DNA from 3 places in the Rahnella sp. 1L-D-7-B-C2 genome. Region 1 is predicted to be linked to each of the others. Evidence: predicted binding sites of a transcription regulator. Region 1 holds the regulator's gene; each other region holds the start of a gene.
The links. The regulator LexA, encoded in region 1, represses DNA repair genes until DNA is damaged. The targets are predictions, from matches to a motif close to TNCTGTATGTACATACAGNA.
Positions count from the first base shown of each region.

Region 1 (6,663 bases):
GACGCCTGTCCCATCAGACAGGCCCCGAACATGCCGTTCTGCACACGATCCGACGGGCAACCAACGTTGAGGTTAATTTCATCATACCCGCGCGCTTCGGCCAGTTTAGCGCAGTGCGCCAGATCGGCCGGATTACTGCCACCGAGCTGAAGCGACACCGGATGCTCTTCCTCACCAAAGCCGAGATAATCCCCTTTACCATGAATGATGGCGCCGGTGGTCACCATTTCAGTGTAAAGCAGCGTCTGGCCAGTCATCAGGCGGTGGAAATGGCGACAGTGACGATCGGTCCAGTCAAGCATCGGCGCAACGGAAAAACGCTGAGCGGAAAACGGGGTGGTTTGGGGTATTTCGTGTTGAGTTTCTGACATCGACCTGACATTCGCTGAAGGAGTTCGTGGCGCTCCCTCCGGCGCACAGGCCAGAGGGAAGGTAGTTGCTGATTATACCACAGAACAAAGATTCGGCATCCGGTGCGGGTTTTAGGAGGCAGAATATGTCACAGCCCGGCGGCGCATAATTCGTCGATTTGGCCGAAGCATGATAAAATCAACAATGGCCACATGATGTGGCTTATCGATCCCAATCTGCGCTCAGAGAACGTTTTTATGACCCTGAATAATCCGGAAAAAGTCCTTTCACAAGCTGAAGAGCTTTGCCAGCAGCGTAATGTTCGCCTTACGCCGCAGCGTCTGGAAGTGCTGCGCCTGATGACGCAACAGCCCGGTGCGATCAGCGCCTATGACTTACTGGATTTGCTGCGCGTCAGCGAACCGCAGGCCAAGCCACCAACGGTCTATCGTGCGCTGGATTTCCTGCTGGAACAGGGGTTTATTCACCGGGTGGAATCCGCTAACAGCTACGTGTTGTGCCATCATTTTGAAGAGCCGAGCCATACGTCAGCGCTGTTTATTTGCGATCGCTGCGGTCTGGTGACGGAAAAAACCACTGACGGTATCGAAGAGCGCCTGGCGAAACTGGCACTGGATTCTGGGTTCGAATTACGTCATTCCGTAGTAGAAGCGCATGGTCTGTGCGGCGAATGCAAAGTCGTTGAGACATGCGAAAGCCACGACCACTGCGATCACGACCACACAATTGTGGTGAAGAAACGCTAAATTTTATATCGCGGGATTTGAATAGCGAGGATGCGGTGCTGTCGGGAGGACTTTACGGCTGACGTACTCAAGATAAAACAGTGGGTACATCCTTGTACCCGTATCCTGAAAGCGTTCCGGGTAGGAGCAGCTTCTACTCAGGATACGTCACTGAAACACGAGGGGGAGTCGCGTTTTTACCAGTGATATTTGTTGCTTGATTCCCAATCCTTGAGCTCTTTCTCGGCCTGATCTTTCTGATAGCCGTAACGCTCCTGAATCTTACCAACCAGCTGATCGCGTTTACCTTCCACTACGGTCAGATCGTCGTCAGTCAGCTTGCCCCATTTTTCTTTTACTTTGCCTTTAAACTGCTTCCAGTTACCGTCGGCTTGGTCCTTATTCATAAAATATCTCCTGTTACCTTAGGGTTTATGGAGCTGCGGGTTACCGCTGCAGCTCGGGCTTAACACTTCTAAGGTTAGTAGAGAATTTGGATTTATCCTGCAAACGAAGGGATAAAACGCGTTATTAGGATTATTCCAAAGCAGGATATAACGACTAACCGCTATATCCTGCCATGTAAAAAAGTCGCCAATTCAGTGTGATGACGAGGAAAACCATGCGTCTCGCTGCCAGTACCGGTGCCATATCCAGCCGAGAGAAACGCCCCGCAGCCCGAGGAAGACGGTCAGCGCCAGCCACAGCGCATGGTTGCCCAAAAGCGGTAATGACAGCAACGTCAGTCCATACCCGAGTGCGGCAATCGCCATGCTGTTGCGCATATCCCGCCCGCGGGTCGCGCCGATAAACATACCATCGAGCAGGTAACACCAGACCGCGACCAGCGGCAGAACAATCTGCCATCCCAGATAACTGTCAGCCAGCTGGCGCAGCTCTGGCAGAGACGTCAGCGCATTAATAATTTGCTCGCCGGTCAGGGCATACAACAGCGCAAACGCCAGTGCCACCAGACCCGCCTGCCGACAGGCTGCGCGCCATACCTTCAGCAGTTTTTCACGGTTACGGGCACCAAACGCCTCACCGGAATGGGCTTCAATCGCGTAAGCAAAGCCATCGAGCGCAAAAGCTGTAAAGGTCAGAAGATTCATCAGAACGGCATTCACCGCAACAATATGGCTGCCGAGCCGCGCCCCGAGAATAGTCAGCGAGGCGAAACAGAGCTGGAGTAGTAACGAACGCAGCATAATGTCACGGTTGAGACTCAGCAACCGGTGCAAGTCGCCGCGCCACGATGAGGTCAGCAGCGGGAAAGTGATCCCCCAGCGCTTCATCACACGCCAGACAAAACACAGCCCGATGAACAGCGTGAAATACTCCGAACAGGCAGTTGCCGTCGCTGCGCCCTGTACATTCCAGCCGAGCCCTATCACCAGCCACAGATCCAGCACGATGTTAAGCAGGTTACCGGCAATCAGTAAAATCACCGGCCCGCGCACGTATTGAATTCCGAGGAGCCAGCCCAGGATCACCAGATTTGCCAGAGAAGCGGGCGCGCTAATCCAACGGATTTCAATAAACAGCCGCGCCTGTTCCAGCACCGACTGACTGCCGCCAACAATGTAAAAAGCCCCTTCCATCAGCGGATGACGGAACAATAAAATCACCACACCCGCCAGCACAGCCAGAAGAAAAGGCTGCACAAAAGCGCGCGCCAGCAGGACTTTATCTTTCGCGCCGAGCGCCTGCGCGGTCATACCGGTGGTACTCATGCGCAGGAACAGCAGCATCATGAACAGGAAGGTGGTGATCATCGAACCCACCGCGACGCCGCCGAGATAATCCGGGCTGTCGAGATGACCGATCACTGCCGTATCCACCAGTCCCAGCAAAGGCACAGTGATATTAGAAAAGATCATTGGCAGCGCGAGCATCCAGAGGGCTTTATCGGTCGGGCTCAGAAAAGTGTGTTGAAACTTTTGCAGAAGGGATTGATGTTGCATAGAGAATCTCATGCCGGAGGTTCAGGATATGCCTAAAATGAAATCGCCCCGTGAGGGGCGATGATGCGAAATTCGTGTGACTTAGTTCAGGGGAAAGCGCAGAAATCGCATTTTCGTTGACTGATTAGATCCAGTCGCCGTTGCGAATAACACCAACCGCTAAGCCTTCAATGCTGAAGTTTTGCTCACGCAGATCCACCACAATCGGCTGGAACTCGCTGTTTTCAGGCAGTAACTGCACCACGTTGCCTTGTTTCTTCAGGCGTTTTACCGTGACTTCATCATCGATACGGGCGACGACAACCTGGCCATTACGCACGTCCTGCGTTTTATGCACGGCCAGAAGATCACCATCAAGAATCCCAATATCGCGCATCGACATACCGCTAACGCGCAGCAGGAAATCCGCGCTCGGTTTAAACATCGCGGGATCTACCTGATAGTGTCCTTCGATATGTTGCTGAGCCAGCAGAGGTTCACCGGCGGCTACACGGCCAATGAGCGGTAAACCTTCTTCTTCTTCCATCAGCAGACGGATACCGCGCGAAGCCCCGGAGACAATCTCAATGACGCCTTTACGCGCCAGAGCTTTCAGGTGTTCTTCCGCAGCATTCGGGGAACGGAACCCAAGACGAGCGGCAATCTCCGCGCGGGTTGGTGGCATACCCGTAGTGGAGATATGATCGCGAATCAGGTCATAGACCTCTTGTTGTCTGGTCGTTAAAGCTTTCATTCCGCCCCCTGGTTGTTTATACAGTCTAGCTGTGAGTATATACAGCTATACGGGCAATGAAAACCTAAGATTGAATAAAAACAGTGCATAAGCGCGATTCCTGGAATACAGATTCCAAATCAGAACCATCGCGGCCAAAAGATGCTGACCCAGACAAAAATCGCCAATATGATGGTCAACAGTACAGCAGCCGACCCGATGTCTTTGGCACGTCCTGAGAGCACGTGAAACTCAGGCCCGATGCGGTCGATTGCGCATTCCACGGCGCTGTTGAGCAATTCCACCACGCAAACCAGGACCACCGAGCCGATTAGCAGGATGCGTTCGATGCTGCTCACATCGAACCAGAATGAGAGCAAAATTAAGGGGATAGCCGCACTGGCTTCCTGACGGAAAGCCGCTTCATTTTGCCATGCCGCTTTCAGCCCTTTCCATGAATATCCGGCTGCTTTATAAATTCGGGTAAATCCAGTGACTTGGTTCGCCATTCTGTTACTGATCCTTGAGGGGTAGTCCTTCGGGTGTTTGATGCATTTTAGCGGTTTAATGGTCTCTCATCACCACAGATCTCATTTGAGCTTTCTGGTATCCTTGCGGCGAAATGGCTAACAAGAGGCTTCACGTTTTTATGTCAGGTTGGCGTAGACTTTATTACACATTATTGAATTTACCGCTTTCATTGCTGGTAAAGAGCAAAGTCATACCTACAGATCCGGTGACCGAGTTGCACTTAGACCCGACGCGCCCGATCCTGTACGTATTACCTTATAACTCCAAAGCAGATTTGCTGACCCTGCGTGCGCAGTGTCTTGCCCAGAATTTGCCCGATCCGCTGATTCCGCTGGATATCGACGGCACACTGCTGCCAAGCCATGTGTTTATCGCTGAAGGCCCGCGCGTGTTTTCGTATTACACGCCGAAGCAGGAATCCGTAAAGCTGTTCCACGACTATCTGGATCTGCACCGTAATAATCCGGATTTAGACATTCAGATGTTGCCCGTCTCGGTGATGTTCGGACGTGCACCGGGCCGTGAAGGTCAGGATACGCCGCATCTGCGCGTGCTGAACGGCATTCAGAAATTCTTCGCCGTGTTGTGGCTAGGCCGCGACAGTTTTGTCCGCTTCTCTAATACGGTGTCGTTGCGCTACATGGCGACCGAGCACGGTACGGATAAAACCATCGCGCAAAAGCTCGCCCGCGTGGCGCGAATGCACTTCTCTCGCCTGCGTTTGGCAGCAGTCGGCCCGCGCCTGCCTGCCCGTCAGGATTTATTCAATAAGCTGCTGGCCTCGAAAGCCATTGAAAAAGCCATTGAAGATGAAGCGCGCAGCAAAAAGATTTCACACGAAAAGGCCCAGCAAAACGCTATCGCGCTGATGGAAGAGATTGCCGCGAACTTCTCTTATGAAGCCGTGCGCCTTTCCGACCGCGTACTGAGCTGGACGTGGAACCGCCTGTATAAAGGCATCAACGTGAATAACGCCGAGCGCGTGCGCCAGTTAGCGCAGGACGGTCAGGAAATCGTGTATGTGCCCTGCCACCGCAGCCACATGGATTATCTGCTGCTGTCTTACGTGCTCTATCATCAGGGGTTGGTGCCACCACACATTGCAGCCGGTATCAATCTGAATTTCTGGCCAGCCGGCCCGATTTTCCGCCGTCTGGGTGCGTTCTTTATCCGTCGTACCTTTAAAGGCAATAAACTTTACTCGACCGTGTTCCGCGAATATCTGGGCGAGCTGTTCAGCCGGGGTTATTCGGTGGAATACTTTGTCGAAGGGGGCCGCTCGCGAACCGGGCGTCTGCTGGAGCCAAAAACCGGCACGCTGGCGATGACGATTCAGGCCATGCTGCGCGGCGGTTCCCGCCCTATTACGCTGGTGCCGATTTACATCGGTTACGAACACGTGATGGAAGTGGGAACTTACGCGAAAGAGTTACGCGGCGCGACCAAAGAGAAAGAGAGCCTGACTCAAATGCTCAACGGACTGCGTAAGCTGCGCAACCTCGGTCAGGGCTATGTGAACTTCGGTGAACCTCTGCATCTGACCACCTATCTGAACCAAAACGTGCCAACGTGGCGTGAGGCGATCGACCCTATCGAAGCCCAGCGCCCGAGCTGGCTGACGCCGACGGTGCAGGATCTGGCTGAGCAGATTATGGTGCGCATCAACAATTCAGCGGCTGCCAACGCCATGAACCTGTGCTGTACCGCGCTGCTGGCGTCCCGTCAGCGCTCACTGACCCGCGAACAGTTGACTGAGCAGATTGATTGCTACCTGCAGCTGCTGCGCAATGTGCCGTACAATGCTGATTCAACGGTGCCCGATCTGACCGCCGATCAGTTACTTGATCACGCGCTGAACATGAACAAGTTCCAGGTCGAAAAAGATAATATCGGTGACATTATCGTTCTGCCGCGCGAGCAAGCCGTACTGATGACGTACTACCGCAACAACATCCATCATATGCTGGTGTTACCATCGCTGATTTCAAGCATCGTGATGCACCACCGTCTGGTCACCCGCGAGGAGTTGCTGCGTCAGGTTGAACTGATTTATCCGATGCTGAAAGCCGAACTGTTCATGCATTTCGATAAAACCGATCTGCCACAGGTGCTGGATGTTCTGACGCTGGAACTGGCGCGTCAGCAGATTATTCATCTGGAAGATGATGAGTTATCGCTGAACCCGGCACGTATCCGCACGCTGCAACTGCTGGCTGCCGGTGTACGTGAAACATTGCAACGCTACGCGATCACCTTCTCCTTGCTCACAACCAATCCAAGCATTAACCGCGGTGCGCTGGAAAAAGAGAGCCGGATTATGGCGCAGCGTCTGTCGGTGCTGCACGGTATCAATGCCCCT
Region 1 is NZ_JBXAVQ010000024.1:23,345-30,007, forward strand. It holds gene dusA (tRNA dihydrouridine(20/20a) synthase DusA) at 1-371, opposite strand, end outside; gene zur (zinc uptake transcriptional repressor Zur) at 609-1,118, shown strand; gene AC0Z7K_RS22360 (CsbD family protein) at 1,295-1,504, opposite strand; gene dinF (MATE family efflux transporter DinF) at 1,697-3,061, opposite strand; gene lexA (transcriptional repressor LexA) at 3,186-3,794, opposite strand; gene AC0Z7K_RS22375 (diacylglycerol kinase) at 3,914-4,282, opposite strand; gene plsB (glycerol-3-phosphate 1-O-acyltransferase PlsB) at 4,423-6,663, shown strand, end outside.

Region 2 (6,663 bases), on a different contig from region 1:
TGCCCGCGAGCTGGATTCGGCCGACGAATATGTGCCCGGTGACATCGAGCGTTTGCCGTTCGCCGACAACTCCGTCGACATCTGTTTCAGTAATCTGGCCGTGCAGTGGTGCAATGCCTTGCCGCGCGCGCTGGAAGAAATGCACCGCGTCACCCGCAACGGCGGGCTGGTGATTTTCTCCACGCTGGCTGAAGGCTCGCTGAACGAACTGGCTGCCGCATGGATGAAAGTCGACGGGCGCCGCCACGTGAACAAATTTCTGACGCCGGACAAAATCGCCGAAGCCTGCGCGCCGTATCGCCATGAAGTCACTTTCAGCGATCACGTCGCCGAATTCCCTGACGTGATGTCGCTGATGCGATCTTTGAAAGGCATTGGCGCGACGCACATCAAAAACGGTCGCATCGGCGGGCTGGGCGGGCGAGAGCGTCTGCAATTGCTGGAGAAACATTACGTCCGCCGCGACGGCATCCTGCCGCTCAACTACCGGATGGTCTACGGCATTTTGCAGGTGGAAGAACTGATCCCACGTTAATCTACTCCTCCCCCTGCGACGGGGGAGGTTGGGAGGGGGTTTTGCAGGCAACTTGAAAGCCAGAGTTGCCATTAATACCCCACCCCGGCCCTCCCCTTCGCAGGGGAGGGAGATAAACCAACTCCAGATTTGTTTAACTAAAACATGAAAAAATACTTTATTACCGGCACCGATACCGAAGTCGGTAAAACCGTCGCGACAAGTGCGTTTTTACAGGCAGCAGCACAGGCCGGACACTCCACCGCCGGGTATAAACCGGTGGCATCAGGCAGTGAAATGACCGCCGAAGGGCCGCGCAACAGCGATGCGCTGGCGTTGCAGGCGTTCAGCACTGTCGGGTTGCGCTATGACGAAGTGAATCCGTGCACCTTTGTCGAACCCACCTCGCCGCATATCGTCAGCGAACTGGAAAAATGCCCCATCGACCCGGCTGTATTATCGGCAGGCCTGCGTCATCTCGAACCGTTGGCGGACTGGGTGGTGGTGGAAGGCGCGGGCGGCTGGTATACGCCGCTGACCGCTGACTATACCTTTGCCGACTGGGTGGTTGCCGAGCAACTGCCGGTGGTGCTGGTGGTGGGGATGCGTCTCGGGTGCATTAATCACGCCGTGCTGACCGCACAGGCTATCGCGCAGAGCGGTTTACCGCTGGCGGGATGGATTGCCAACGACGTTCAGGAAACGGGGAAGCATCATCAGGCTTACATGGATACGCTCACGCGTATGCTGCCTGCGCCACTGCTGGGCGAGATCCCGTACCTGAGTGTCGGACCGGACGTCAATCTTGGGCAATATCTCAGTCTCGACCGTCTGAGTCACTAAAACCGTCAAAAACAGACATCAGAAGGTCAGATAGTTTTTGACCAGCGTATCGTCGAGCTGTGCCAGCGTGCCCTGCGCGACGTTTCGCCCGCCGTCGACCAGACAAAACCGGTCAGCGACGCTACGAATGAACGGCAGCTTGTGGCCCACCAGCAGCAGCGTCAGGCCGAGGTCGCGATTGAGCCGGTGAATGATGTTCCCCATATTCGCCGCCATCGCCGCGCTGGTGTGCTCGGTCGGCTCATCAAGGATCAGCAGTTCCGGCTGCTGAACCAGCGCCCGGCTGATGGCCAGCTGCTGTTGCTGGCTCTCATCAAGCTCACCCGCCTTGCGTGAACCCATTTCCTTAAGTACTGGAAACAGGTCGTACACCTGCTCAGGCACGCGACGCGTCTTATTGCGGCTGGACATCATGGCAATTTGCAGATTTTCATCGACGCTCATCTGCGAAAAGATCTGTCGCCCCTGCGGCACGTAGCCAATTCCCATTTGCGCCCGGCTTTCTACCGGCAGATTGAGTAAACTTTGCGGTTCTTCATTGGCGGACTGCCAGAAGATCGCACCGCTTTTGACCGGCAGATGCCCCATGATGCAGTTAATCAGCGTCGTTTTACCGACGCCGTTTCGCCCGATCAAACCGGTGCATTGCCCGCGGTAAAGTTCGAGATTGATATCCCACAAAATGTGTTTCTGACCGTAATACTGGTTAACCGATTTTACACTTAACATCAGACCTCCCTCGCTCACGGAGCGTTCCGCTGAACTTCACTTTGACGGCCACTGTCATTTTTCTGACATTTTTATTCCACTGTTCACGCCTTCTGCAGGGGAATGCTTCATAAAATCTCTCACAGCAGGGAATTTGCAACTCTCAGGCCAAGTTTCATAAAGCAGAATAAAAAGAGAAGTTACGGGGGTGTTAACGCTACGGCGGGCGGGGATTTCGGATTATTCATAAGCGTTGCTCAGGTTTTGATGTCGCTCACAGTGCATATGGAGAATAGCGCTGCACTTTGCCAGTGCCGGTCTCACTGATTTTGGTGCAAAGGATCCGGTGCGGGAATGTTTAAAGATCCTTTAGATCGTACTTTTTGATTTTTGCAAGAAACATCAGCACTGTAATTTAGGCAAAATAGGCATAAATGAGGAGATAAAAAAGATAAAAAATAACTAAAAAAGACCACTCAGAGGCCTGAATTGCCTGAAGGATGTTTTTTACCAACTCCCGCTGTGCGCGGCGTGCTGTGAGTTATCCACTATTCCTGTGGATAACCTTGTGCATGAGAGTGAGAAAAGATGCTACAGACGAGACGGGACGGGGGTTGCGCTCGGTTTGCCCGAATTCGCGGCTTTTTAATGATGTTCTTTTTTATCAAATGGTTAGTTAAAAGCAATACGGCCCCAATTCGTTCGCACTGACAGTGTCAGTTTTCGTCAACCTGTGGTCAGTAAGTTAACAGATGATAAATTTTGGGGAGGAATGTCATCTGATGGTGAAAAAACCGTTTTGCCGAGAACCTAAAAAAGTGCAGGTACGCCAACCAGTTAAACGCTGTGTGAGGAATAGTCATTGGAGGCTGGTTTTATATACAGTATTATAGTGGCGGCAAAAATCAGCAGTGGCAAAAAATGAGGAGTCTTCCATACTGATCCTCCGCCCCAGGTCCTGTTTTTGCCAATGGTCTTGTGCGTCTTCTTCTTCAGTCAGGTAGCCCGTCATGAGTAAAGTGTTCAAACTGCATTCCGAATTTAAACCGTCAGGCGATCAGCCTGAGGCAATCCGTCGTCTGGAAGAAGGGCTGGAGAACGGTCTGGCGCACCAGACGTTGCTTGGGGTCACCGGCTCCGGCAAAACCTTTACCGTGGCGAACGTCATTGCTGATCTCAACCGTCCGACGATGGTGCTGGCGCCGAATAAAACGCTGGCGGCGCAGCTTTACGGCGAGATGAAAGAGTTCTTCCCGGAAAACGCCGTTGAATACTTCGTTTCTTACTACGATTACTACCAGCCTGAGGCGTATGTCCCAAGCTCGGACACGTTTATCGAAAAAGATGCCTCGGTGAACGAACATATCGAGCAGATGCGTCTTTCTGCCACTAAAGCCCTGTTGGAACGCCGCGATGTGATCGTGGTGGCGTCGGTATCGGCGATTTACGGTCTGGGCGATCCGGATCTGTATCTCAAAATGATGTTGCACCTGACGAAGGGCATGATCATCGATCAGCGTTCGATCCTGCGCCGTCTGGCCGAGCTGCAATATGCCCGTAACGATCAGGCTTTCCAGCGCAGTACGTTCCGCGTACGCGGTGAAGTGATTGACGTCTTCCCGGCGGAATCAGACGATCTGGCGGTGCGCATCGAGCTGTTTGATCAGGAAGTCGAGCGGCTGTCGCTGTTCGATCCGCTGACCGGGCAGGTTCAGCATGAAGTGCCACGTTTCACCATCTACCCGAAAACGCACTACGTCACCCCGCGCGAACGTATCGTGCAGGCGATGGAAGACATCAAGGTGGAACTGGCCGACCGGCGCAAAGTGCTGCTCGGCAATAACAAACTGCTGGAAGAACAGCGCATCAGCCAGCGCACGCAGTTTGATCTCGAAATGATGAACGAGCTGGGTTATTGCTCGGGCATCGAAAACTATTCGCGTTATCTTTCCGGACGTGGTCCCGGCCAGCCGCCGCCAACGCTGTTTGACTATCTGCCAGCCGACGGCCTGCTGATTGTCGATGAATCCCACGTCACCATTCCGCAAATCGGCGGGATGTACAAAGGCGACCGTTCGCGCAAAGAAACGCTGGTGGAATACGGCTTTCGTCTGCCGTCGGCGCTCGATAACCGTCCGATGCGCTTTGAGGAATTCGAAGCCGCCGCGCCGCAAAGTATTTACGTCTCCGCCACGCCCGGCACCTATGAGATGGAAAAATCCGGTGGCGACGTCGTCGAACAGGTGGTGCGTCCGACCGGTCTGCTCGATCCCCTGATCGAAGTGCGGCCGGTGACCACTCAGGTTGATGACCTGCTGTCGGAGATCCGCAAACGCGTTGCCATCAACGAGCGTGTGCTGGTCACCACGCTGACCAAGCGCATGGCTGAGGATTTGACCGAGTATCTGGAAGAACACGGCGAGAAGGTGCGTTACCTGCACTCTGACATCGATACCGTGGAGCGCGTGGAGATCATTCGCGATTTGCGTCTCGGTGAGTTCGACGTGCTGGTCGGCATTAACTTGCTCAGAGAAGGGCTAGATATGCCGGAGGTTTCGCTGGTGGCTATTCTTGATGCCGACAAAGAAGGCTTTCTGCGTTCTGAACGCTCGCTCATCCAGACCATCGGCCGTGCGGCGCGTAACCTCAACGGTAAGGCAATTTTGTACGGCGACCGGATCACCAAATCCATGGCGAAAGCCATCGAAGAAACCGAGCGTCGCCGCGCCAAACAGGAACAGTACAACCTCGATAATGGCATCACGCCGATGGGGCTGAACAAAAAGATTTCCGATATTCTGCAACTCGGTCAGCCGAAGACCAAAAAGAACAAAGACAAGCGGGATGCCGAAGCAGCGCAAACCTTCAAATCGCTTACGCCAAAAGCGCTGGAGCAACGCATCAAGGAGCTGGAAAGCAAAATGTATGCGCATGCACAAAATCTGGAGTTCGAAGAGGCGGCCAATACCCGCGACGAACTGCACGCCCTGCGCGAACAGTTTATCGCTGTGTCCTAAACCCTCAGGCGCGCGGTGTCAGCAGCGAACAAAAGTGCTAGACTGCGCGCCCTGAATTTTGTTGAGCGAGCTTGCTGATGACTGATACACCACAAAACCCCGGTGCGGCGAAAGATCCGCTGCACGGCGTCACGCTGGAAAAACTGCTGACAACGCTGGTGGACAACTTCGGCTGGCCGGCGCTGGCGTCGCAGGTGAACATCAACTGTTTCAAAAGCGATCCGAGTGTAAAATCCAGCCTGAAATTCCTGCGCCGCACGCCCTGGGCGCGTAAGGAAGTGGAAACGCTGTATCTGGATTTCATCGAAGGCCATCTGCGCCCGGACATGAGCCGCAGCAAACGCCGCACGCCGCTGTCTGAAGTCAAAGCGCAAAAGCCAAAAGTCAGCACCGCCAAACCGGCCGCCGACAGTCCGTGGAACGATCATCCGTTGATGAAAAAATAAGACGATCCCTCCTGATAAATTCATTGTTATCAGCCTGTGAAAAAGCTCCGCATTGTGTAAAGTGATGCAGGGCTTTTTTCATTCTTGGGTTGTGATTGTTGAGGGAAAGGATTGTGGCAGAGCAAAACGTACTGATTGTTGTGGATATGCAAAATGGTGTGTTTGAATCCGAACGGTATGATCGTGCCGGACGTGCTGCACAGATTAATCAGATGATCGACCGGGCAGGGCAGGTTATCTTCATTCAGCATGCCGAGGGGGAGATGACCGAAGGCAGCGCGCTGTGGGATGTCTTACCGGAGCTGCATCGCCCGGATGGTGCAATTTCTGTCACCAAAACCGCCTGTGATTCCTTCTACCGCACAACACTGGAATCTGTTCTCAAAGAGCTGGATACCACGCGTTTCACAATTTGTGGCTGCGCCACCGATTATTGCGTCGACACCACCATCAAAATCGCGGCCAGCAAAGGCTACGCGGTGACCGTGGCGTCCGATGCACATACCACCGGCAACCGCACCCACGTGACCGCACAGCAGCTGATCGCTCATCACAACGAAGTCTGGGAAGGGCTTTCTGTGCCGGGCAATCCGGTATCGGTGAAAACGACCGCGCAGATTTTAGCGGACTGGCAATAAGTCACAGCCTGCAAAAATGACAAAGGCCGCATTGCGCGGCCTTTGTGTTATGGGGGCAGTCGTTACTGCATCTTTTGCAGCGCTTCTTCCAGCGCCATGCGCAGCATTTCGCGATCATGACGGTACGGAATGTCGCTGGCTTCCAGCGGGCTTTGAATAATCAGATGTTCAGCGGCGCAGTTGCCGACCTGCACTTTCGGCCCAACGATTGCCGCATCGGCACGACGGCCAATGCGTTTTTCGATCATGTCCAGCTTGTTGTCCAGCGTCAGCGAGGCGGCGGCGACGCTTAGCTCTTTCCCCAGATTGCCAATGTAAACAATGTGCGCGCGGCTGCGGCGCAGGGCGGTGGTGAGATCGTTCATCAGCAACAGCGGCATCAGGCTGGTGTAGAAACTGCCGGGCCCGATCAGTATCAGATTGGCTTCATCAATCGCCTGGATCGCCTCGCGGGTGGCGGGCACCTGGGGTTCCAGCAGCAGTTCGCGTGGCGTTTT
Region 2 is NZ_JBXAVQ010000005.1:159,758-166,420, forward strand. It holds gene bioC (malonyl-ACP O-methyltransferase BioC) at 1-535, shown strand, start outside; gene bioD (dethiobiotin synthase) at 680-1,357, shown strand; gene AC0Z7K_RS10880 (ABC transporter ATP-binding protein) at 1,376-2,086, opposite strand; gene uvrB (excinuclease ABC subunit UvrB) at 3,076-5,082, shown strand; gene AC0Z7K_RS10890 (VF530 family protein) at 5,160-5,528, shown strand; gene AC0Z7K_RS10895 (isochorismatase family protein) at 5,642-6,166, shown strand; gene AC0Z7K_RS10900 (gluconeogenesis factor YvcK family protein) at 6,229-6,663, opposite strand, start outside.
Region 2: a site for LexA is predicted at 2,933-2,952, ahead of uvrB (excinuclease ABC subunit UvrB). Genes of this name have one in related genera too.

Region 3 (6,663 bases), on a different contig from region 1:
AGCAGCGCGACCAGGGTGACCGGCAGACCCATTGCTGGTAACACTATCAGCGCCGCAAAGGTTGCACCGCCCCCGACGCCTGCAACACCCGCAGAACTCAGTGTTACGATACCTACCAGTGTGGCAATCCACATAGGATCAAATGGGTTGATGCCGACTGTCGGGGCAACCATTACGGCCAGCATGGTCGGATACAGACCGGCACAGCCATTCTGGCCAATAGTGGCGCCAAAGGATGCTGCGAAGCTGGCGATAGATTCCGGAATACCCAAACGACGGGTTTGCGCTTCCACGCTCAGCGGGATAGTCGCTGCGCTTGAACGGCTGGTGAAAGCGAAGGTTAGCACTGGCCAGACTTTACGGAAAAATTTAGCCGGGTTAACGCCGGTGAAGGACAACAGGACAGCGTGGACGACGAACATAATCGCCAGACCCATATATGAAGCCACTACGAAGCTGCCCAGCTTGACGATATCCTGAACGTTCGAACCTGCCACCACTTTGGTCATCAAAGCCAACACGCCGTAAGGAGTCAGTTTCATCACCAGACGCACCAGCTTCATCACCCACGCCTGCAGGGTATCAATGAAGACCAAAACGCGAGGGCCTTTCTCCGCATCATCTTTCACCAGCTGCAGGGCAGCAACGCCCACAAACGCGGCGAAGATCACGACACTGATGATTGACGTCGGGCTTGCACCGGTCAGATCGGCAAACGGGTTCTTAGGTATAAAGGAAAGGATCAGCTGAGGCACACTCAGGTCTGCCACTTTGCCAACATAGTTGGACTGAATGGCGGTCAGACGCGCGGTTTCCTGCGTACCCTGCACCAGACCTTCCGCGGTCAGGCCGAACAAACCCGTCACAAAGATACCGACCAGTGAGGCGATAAGCGTTGTAAACAGCAGAGTGCCGATGGTCAGGAAACTGATTTTACCCAATGAGGACGCGTTATGTAATTTTGCGACCGCACTTAAAATAGAAACGAACACCAGCGGCATCACGATCATTTGCAGCAACTGCACATAACCATTACCGACGATGTTAAACCAGGTAATTGACGTTTTCAGAACCGGGTCATCAGAGCCGTAAATAAGCTGCAGTGCCAGACCAAATACTACGCCGAGCCCCAGACCTGCCAGGACTTTCTTTGCCAGACTCCACTGCTTGTGACGGGTTTGCGCCAGCAGTATAAGCAAAGCAACAAAAACCACTACGTTAAGAACGAGCGGAAGATTCATACCAAACTCCAGACTTATAGTTTTATATTTTAAACGGGTGTTCCAAAAAGGATTGCACCATCCCATAGCGTTGGGGTGAAGAATATCAGTTTGGGTGCACGATCATTTATATCCAAAAAGAATGCATTATAACTTTTTGGTGGTATTCGTATTAATTATCGCCGGATTGTCGAAATTTTATGCTAATCAGATAAAGAGTTTCAGCAGATGATTAAATATATCGGGGTTGATTGCACCAATGATGGGCGTCCAGTCGGGCCAGAACAGCGTAAATCCGACCAATACCAGGCAAAGCGTTCGTTCCAGCTGGTTGCCTTTCTGACTATTAATAATCGGCAGGCGAAAACGCCAGCGGCACGGCCAGAGCAGAGGAACACCCGCCGGCGTCAGCATATCGGCAAGAATATGGCTGAGATAGCCAATGACCATGGCATGAAAGGCATCAGCCGGGATAACCCAGTCGTGGGGGAAATGGGTACGTAAAAGAAAAATACCGCCGATGACCGCCAGCAGGCTGTGCGTAAAACCGCGATGGCCAAAGGCACGGGCAATCGGATGGGAAATCCATTTAAGGCGTTGGCCGATCAGTGATTTTGGGTGATCAATGTCCGGCAGCAGGCACGTCAGCAACGACCCAGGGATAATATGCCACCAGTCGCCGTGCGCCAGCTCGGGTGAGAGCTGCGCCTTCTTGGCAAATACCGCACAGGCGATAGAAAAAATGAGGTGGCCTTCCGCCGTCATGACGCGTCCGAACTGGATAACTGTTATTTTATCCAGTATAAGTGAAACTGTCACAATCGTGGAAGCGGAACCCTGTAACTAATTGTCAATGGATTGATTAAAGGGGAAAAGGCGTATAGAAATACGCCTTTAAATTGTCACGTATTATTCTTAGCGGGCCAGCCAGCCACCGTCGACGGCGATGGTGTAGCCATTGACATAATCCGAAGCTTTGGAGGACAGGAAAACCACCGGCCCCATCACGTCTTCTGGCAAGCCCCAGCGTCCCGCCGGGATACGATCGAGGATCTCTTTACTGCGCTCACCGTCCGAGCGTAGTTGCTCAGTATTGTTGGTCGCCATGTACCCCGGTGCAATCGCATTCACGTTAACGTTATGCTTCGCCCATTCATTGGCCATCAGCCGGGTCAGACCCATCACTGCACTTTTCGATGCGGTGTAGGAAGGGACACGTATTCCGCCCTGATAGGACAGCATCGACGCGATGTTAATGATCTTGCCACCGTTACCTTGTTTGATGAACTGTTTCGCGACGGCTTGGGACATAAAGAACAGCGTTTTGCTGTTGACGTTCATGACGTCGTCCCAGTTCTTTTCACTAAATTCGATAGCATCCTCACGGCGGATAATCCCGGCGTTATTAACCAGAATATCAATATGGCCGAATTCGCTGACCGCTTTTTCTATCAGTTCAGGAATTCCCTGAATGCTGCTCAAATCGGCGCGCAGGTCGAGGAAGCGTCGGCCGGTTGCGACGATTTTTTCAGCTGTTTCATCCGGCTCAGACACATTAATGCCGACGATATCGCAGCCCGCCTGCGCCAGTCCGAGCGCCATTCCTTGCCCAAGCCCGGTGTTGCAACCGGTCACGATGGCAACTTTGCCAGTTAATTCAAACGCATTGAGGATCATAATCAGAGTCTCTTTTGCAACGGCATATTCGCCTGAAAGATTGGAAGGCTCCGCCGGAATGTGGCGGAGCCACTGGATTAGCGAATCTCGCTGACTTTGACATGATCCATGTCGTCGAATACCTGATTTTCACCGACCATACCCCAGATAAAGGTATAGTTTTTTGTTCCCACGCCCGCATGGATAGACCAGCTCGGAGAAATTACCGCCTGCTCATTGTGAACCAGCAGATGACGCGTTTCCTGTGGTTGCCCCATCATGTGGAAGACCGCGGTCTCTTCTTCCATGTTGAAATAGAAATACACTTCCATACGGCGCTCATGGGTGTGACACGGCATGGTATTCCACAGGCTGCCTTCTTCAAGTTTGGTCAGCCCCATGGTCAGCTGGCAGGTTTCCAGAACGTCCGGCACGATGAATTTGTTGATGGTTCGGCGGTTGCTGGTGGCGGCATCGCCGATAGTTTGCGGAGAGGCCTCTGCAAGCGTAATTTTTTTGTTCGGGAAAGCGGTGTGAGCCGGAGCACTGTTGTAGTAAAACTTGGCGGGTTTAGTGGCATCTATACTACTGAATTCAACCAGTTTCGCGCCTTTACCGACGTACAGCGCTTCTTCATGACCGATTTCATAAGTTGTGCCATCGACGACGATGACGCCTGGCCCGCCGACATTTATCACACCCAGCTCACGGCGCTCAAGGAAATAGCTCACGCCAAGCTGCTTACCGACTTCGTCCCCGACAGAAACCGTTTTTTCAGCTGGCATCACGCCACCCACAATAATGCGGTCAATATGACTGTACGTCATGGTGTAGGCATTTCTCTCGAAGATCTTTTCAATGAGAAACTCGCGGCGTAATTCAGAGGTATCAAGGGTTTTAGCGTGGTCGCTGTGGATGCTTTGACGAACTTGCATGTCGTGCCTCTCGTGCGTTGTGATGTGCATATTAAGGAGGACTTGCCGGGCTAGTCTGACCGTTGCGTGGCAGTAACAGCGTACAGAAGCAGGAGAGCACCCGGCTCGTCCGTATTACAGAAAGCATAAGTTCATTGGCATGCGAATTCAATAAAAATGAAATAACGTTTTATTTATTTATGAGGCAGCTCATGATTTCCGAAATTAACCGACAAGGAGGGGAGGGAAGGGAATACGAAAGAGAGCGAAGAGGAAATTAACGGCGCAGCAGCGGATTTCAGTCTGCTACGCCTGACAGTCAGCGGATGTGTGCGGGAACAAGTTCTTCAAGTGAGGACAATTTGGTATCTGCCAGCGCCCAGCGCGGGTCGGCGCTGAATTCATGTGCCGGAACGACTATCGAGCGCATACGCGCCGCTTTGGTGGCGACCATGCCGTTAAAGGAGTCTTCCAGCGTGACGCAGTTTAGCGGATCGACCTGCAACTCGGCGGCAGCGAGCAGATACACTTCCGGATGGGGCTTGCTGTACGGCAGTTTTTCGGCAGACACACGCACCTGAAAATACGACTGCAGGTTGAACATCTCCAGCACGCTATCGAGCATGTGCAGCGGCGACGCGGAAGCGAGACCGATTTTCAGCCCCTGATCGCGGCACATTTCCAGCGCATGCGTCACACCGGGCAGCAGTGGGCGGGTTTGTTCAACCAACTCGATCGTGCGGGCGATCACCATTGCTGAGGTTTCTTCCTGGTTCGGCCCGTGCCACGGCAGCGCCTGATACCACATCCGCACTACCTGATCGATGCGCAGGCCAAGTGTATCTGGCAGTAAATGCCGTTGTGAAATATCCACACCGAGACTGCTGAACACATCGAGTTCTGCCTGAACCCATAAAGGTTCAGAATCAATTAACAGACCATCCATATCGAAAATTGCGGCATTTACAGGGCGTGCATAAGCCATGCGGGTGAACTCCGTATCAGTGAATGAAATGCTACTCTATCACTGGTGGTGAAACGGATAAATCCGTTGCTCAAATTCCTAAAGGGCCTATTTTCGACGAAGTGTGGTGCTAACTGATTAAAATGATGAGCAGAGCAGACTTTCTGTGAGTAAACTTAGCCGTTGATAAAGACGTCCTAACAAGGGGAATTCATGACGTACCAACAAGCCGGACGTGTCGCAGTCCTTAAAAGGATTGCAGGGTGGGTAATTTTCATCCCTGCGCTGCTTTCTACACTGATTTCATTGCTTACTTTTATTAATGAGCATACTAAAGCTCAGCAGGGCATCAATGCGGTGATGCTGGATTTCGTCCACGTCATGGTGGATATGGTGCGATTTAACACCACTTTTCTTAATATGTTCTGGTACAACTCACCGGTGCCGTCTTTAGGCCAGGGGATGACCAGCGCGAACATTATGTTCTTTATTATTTATTGGCTAATTTTTGTCGGTCTGGCGCTTCAGGCGTCTGGCGCAAGAATGTCTCGTCAGGTGAAACATATTCGGGAAGGCATTCAGGATCAGCTAATTCTGGAACAGGCCAAAGGCGCAGAAGGGCGCACACGTCCTCAGATTGAAGAACGGATTGTAATCCCGCGCCATACGATTCTTGTGCAATATTTCCCGCTGTACATTTTGCCAATTATCATTGCCATTATCGGCTATTTCATTTTGAAATTGCTGGGTTTACAGGTCTGACAGATTACAAATTGGGCGAGCCAATAAACGGTTTGCTGCATAAATAAGGCCTGAATATTTTAAATATTCAGGCCTTATTTGTTTGTGCTTTCACTTATTTACCCTGCTAACTAATATCATCATGTAACAATCTTTCTACGGCGCGTTGGGCCACTACCTGATGCTGTCCCCCGAATAAATTGCTACGGTTTAGCAAATAATATAACTGGTATATCGGCTGCCTCGAAATGAAGTCATCGGGCAACGGTGTCTTACTCTGATAGCCATCATAAAGCTGGGGAGGCACATTCGGATATAACGGCAGCATCGCCAGATCGCATTCTCTGTCGCCCCAATAACAGGCGGGATCGAAAATCACCGGGCCATTATCAGCAAGGCCACAGTTATGCGGCCATAAATCGCCGTGTAGCAGAGAGGGTTGGGGCTGGTGATTTTGCAGACGGCCATGAACCATGGCGGTGATATCTTCGATATTGCCAAAGATCATGCCTTTTTCTGCCGCCAGCTGTAACTGCCAGCCGATGCGCTGCTCTGCGAAAAATGTCGCCCAGCGGCGTTGCCAGCTGTTGGGTTGCGGAAGCGTTGCCAGTTCATTATCGAAATCCAACCCGAACTGTAACTGTTCACTCCACTCATGCAGTGCTGCGAGTTGCTGACCTAATAAATAGGCGTTGTGAGCATCAAGTGGCTTTTGCGGAATGTATTCGAGTAGCAGAAAACTGTAATCGCGATCGCTGCCGACGCCATACACTTCAGGAACGCGCACGGTCTGGCTGCGGGCGAGCAGCGCGAGCTGATCGGCTTCGGCGGCGAAAATCGGTAACATTTCACGCGCGTTGCACTTCACAAATACATCCCTGTCACCATAACTTAGCCGCCAGGCGGGATGAATTTCTCCTCCCGGAAGCTCAACACGTTCGCGGATTTCTGCACTGCCCAGATGTTCACTCAACAAACGATTGACGGCTTGCCACATGGTATCACCCCTTCTGACTGGCCCGATAATTCATTAAGTTAGCGTTTTTTTTGCCTCAAAAACCTGATCCTGCGCACGGCTGAATCAGAATAAGACGTTAATTTACGCAATGTAAGCGTCGGCGAAATTGAGCTTTAAGGTAATGAAAAAGACAATTTAAGAATATGTGAA
Region 3 is NZ_JBXAVQ010000002.1:369,633-376,295, reverse strand. It holds gene AC0Z7K_RS05350 (L-cystine transporter) at 1-1,241, opposite strand, end outside; gene AC0Z7K_RS05345 (metal-dependent hydrolase) at 1,428-1,985, opposite strand; gene kduD (2-dehydro-3-deoxy-D-gluconate 5-dehydrogenase KduD) at 2,136-2,897, opposite strand; gene kduI (5-dehydro-4-deoxy-D-glucuronate isomerase) at 2,975-3,811, opposite strand; gene hxpB (hexitol phosphatase HxpB) at 4,110-4,775, opposite strand; gene AC0Z7K_RS05325 (YniB family protein) at 4,968-5,516, shown strand; gene AC0Z7K_RS05320 (fructosamine kinase family protein) at 5,623-6,492, opposite strand.
Region 3: a site for LexA is predicted at 2,004-2,023, ahead of AC0Z7K_RS05345 (metal-dependent hydrolase). Genes of this name have one in related genera too.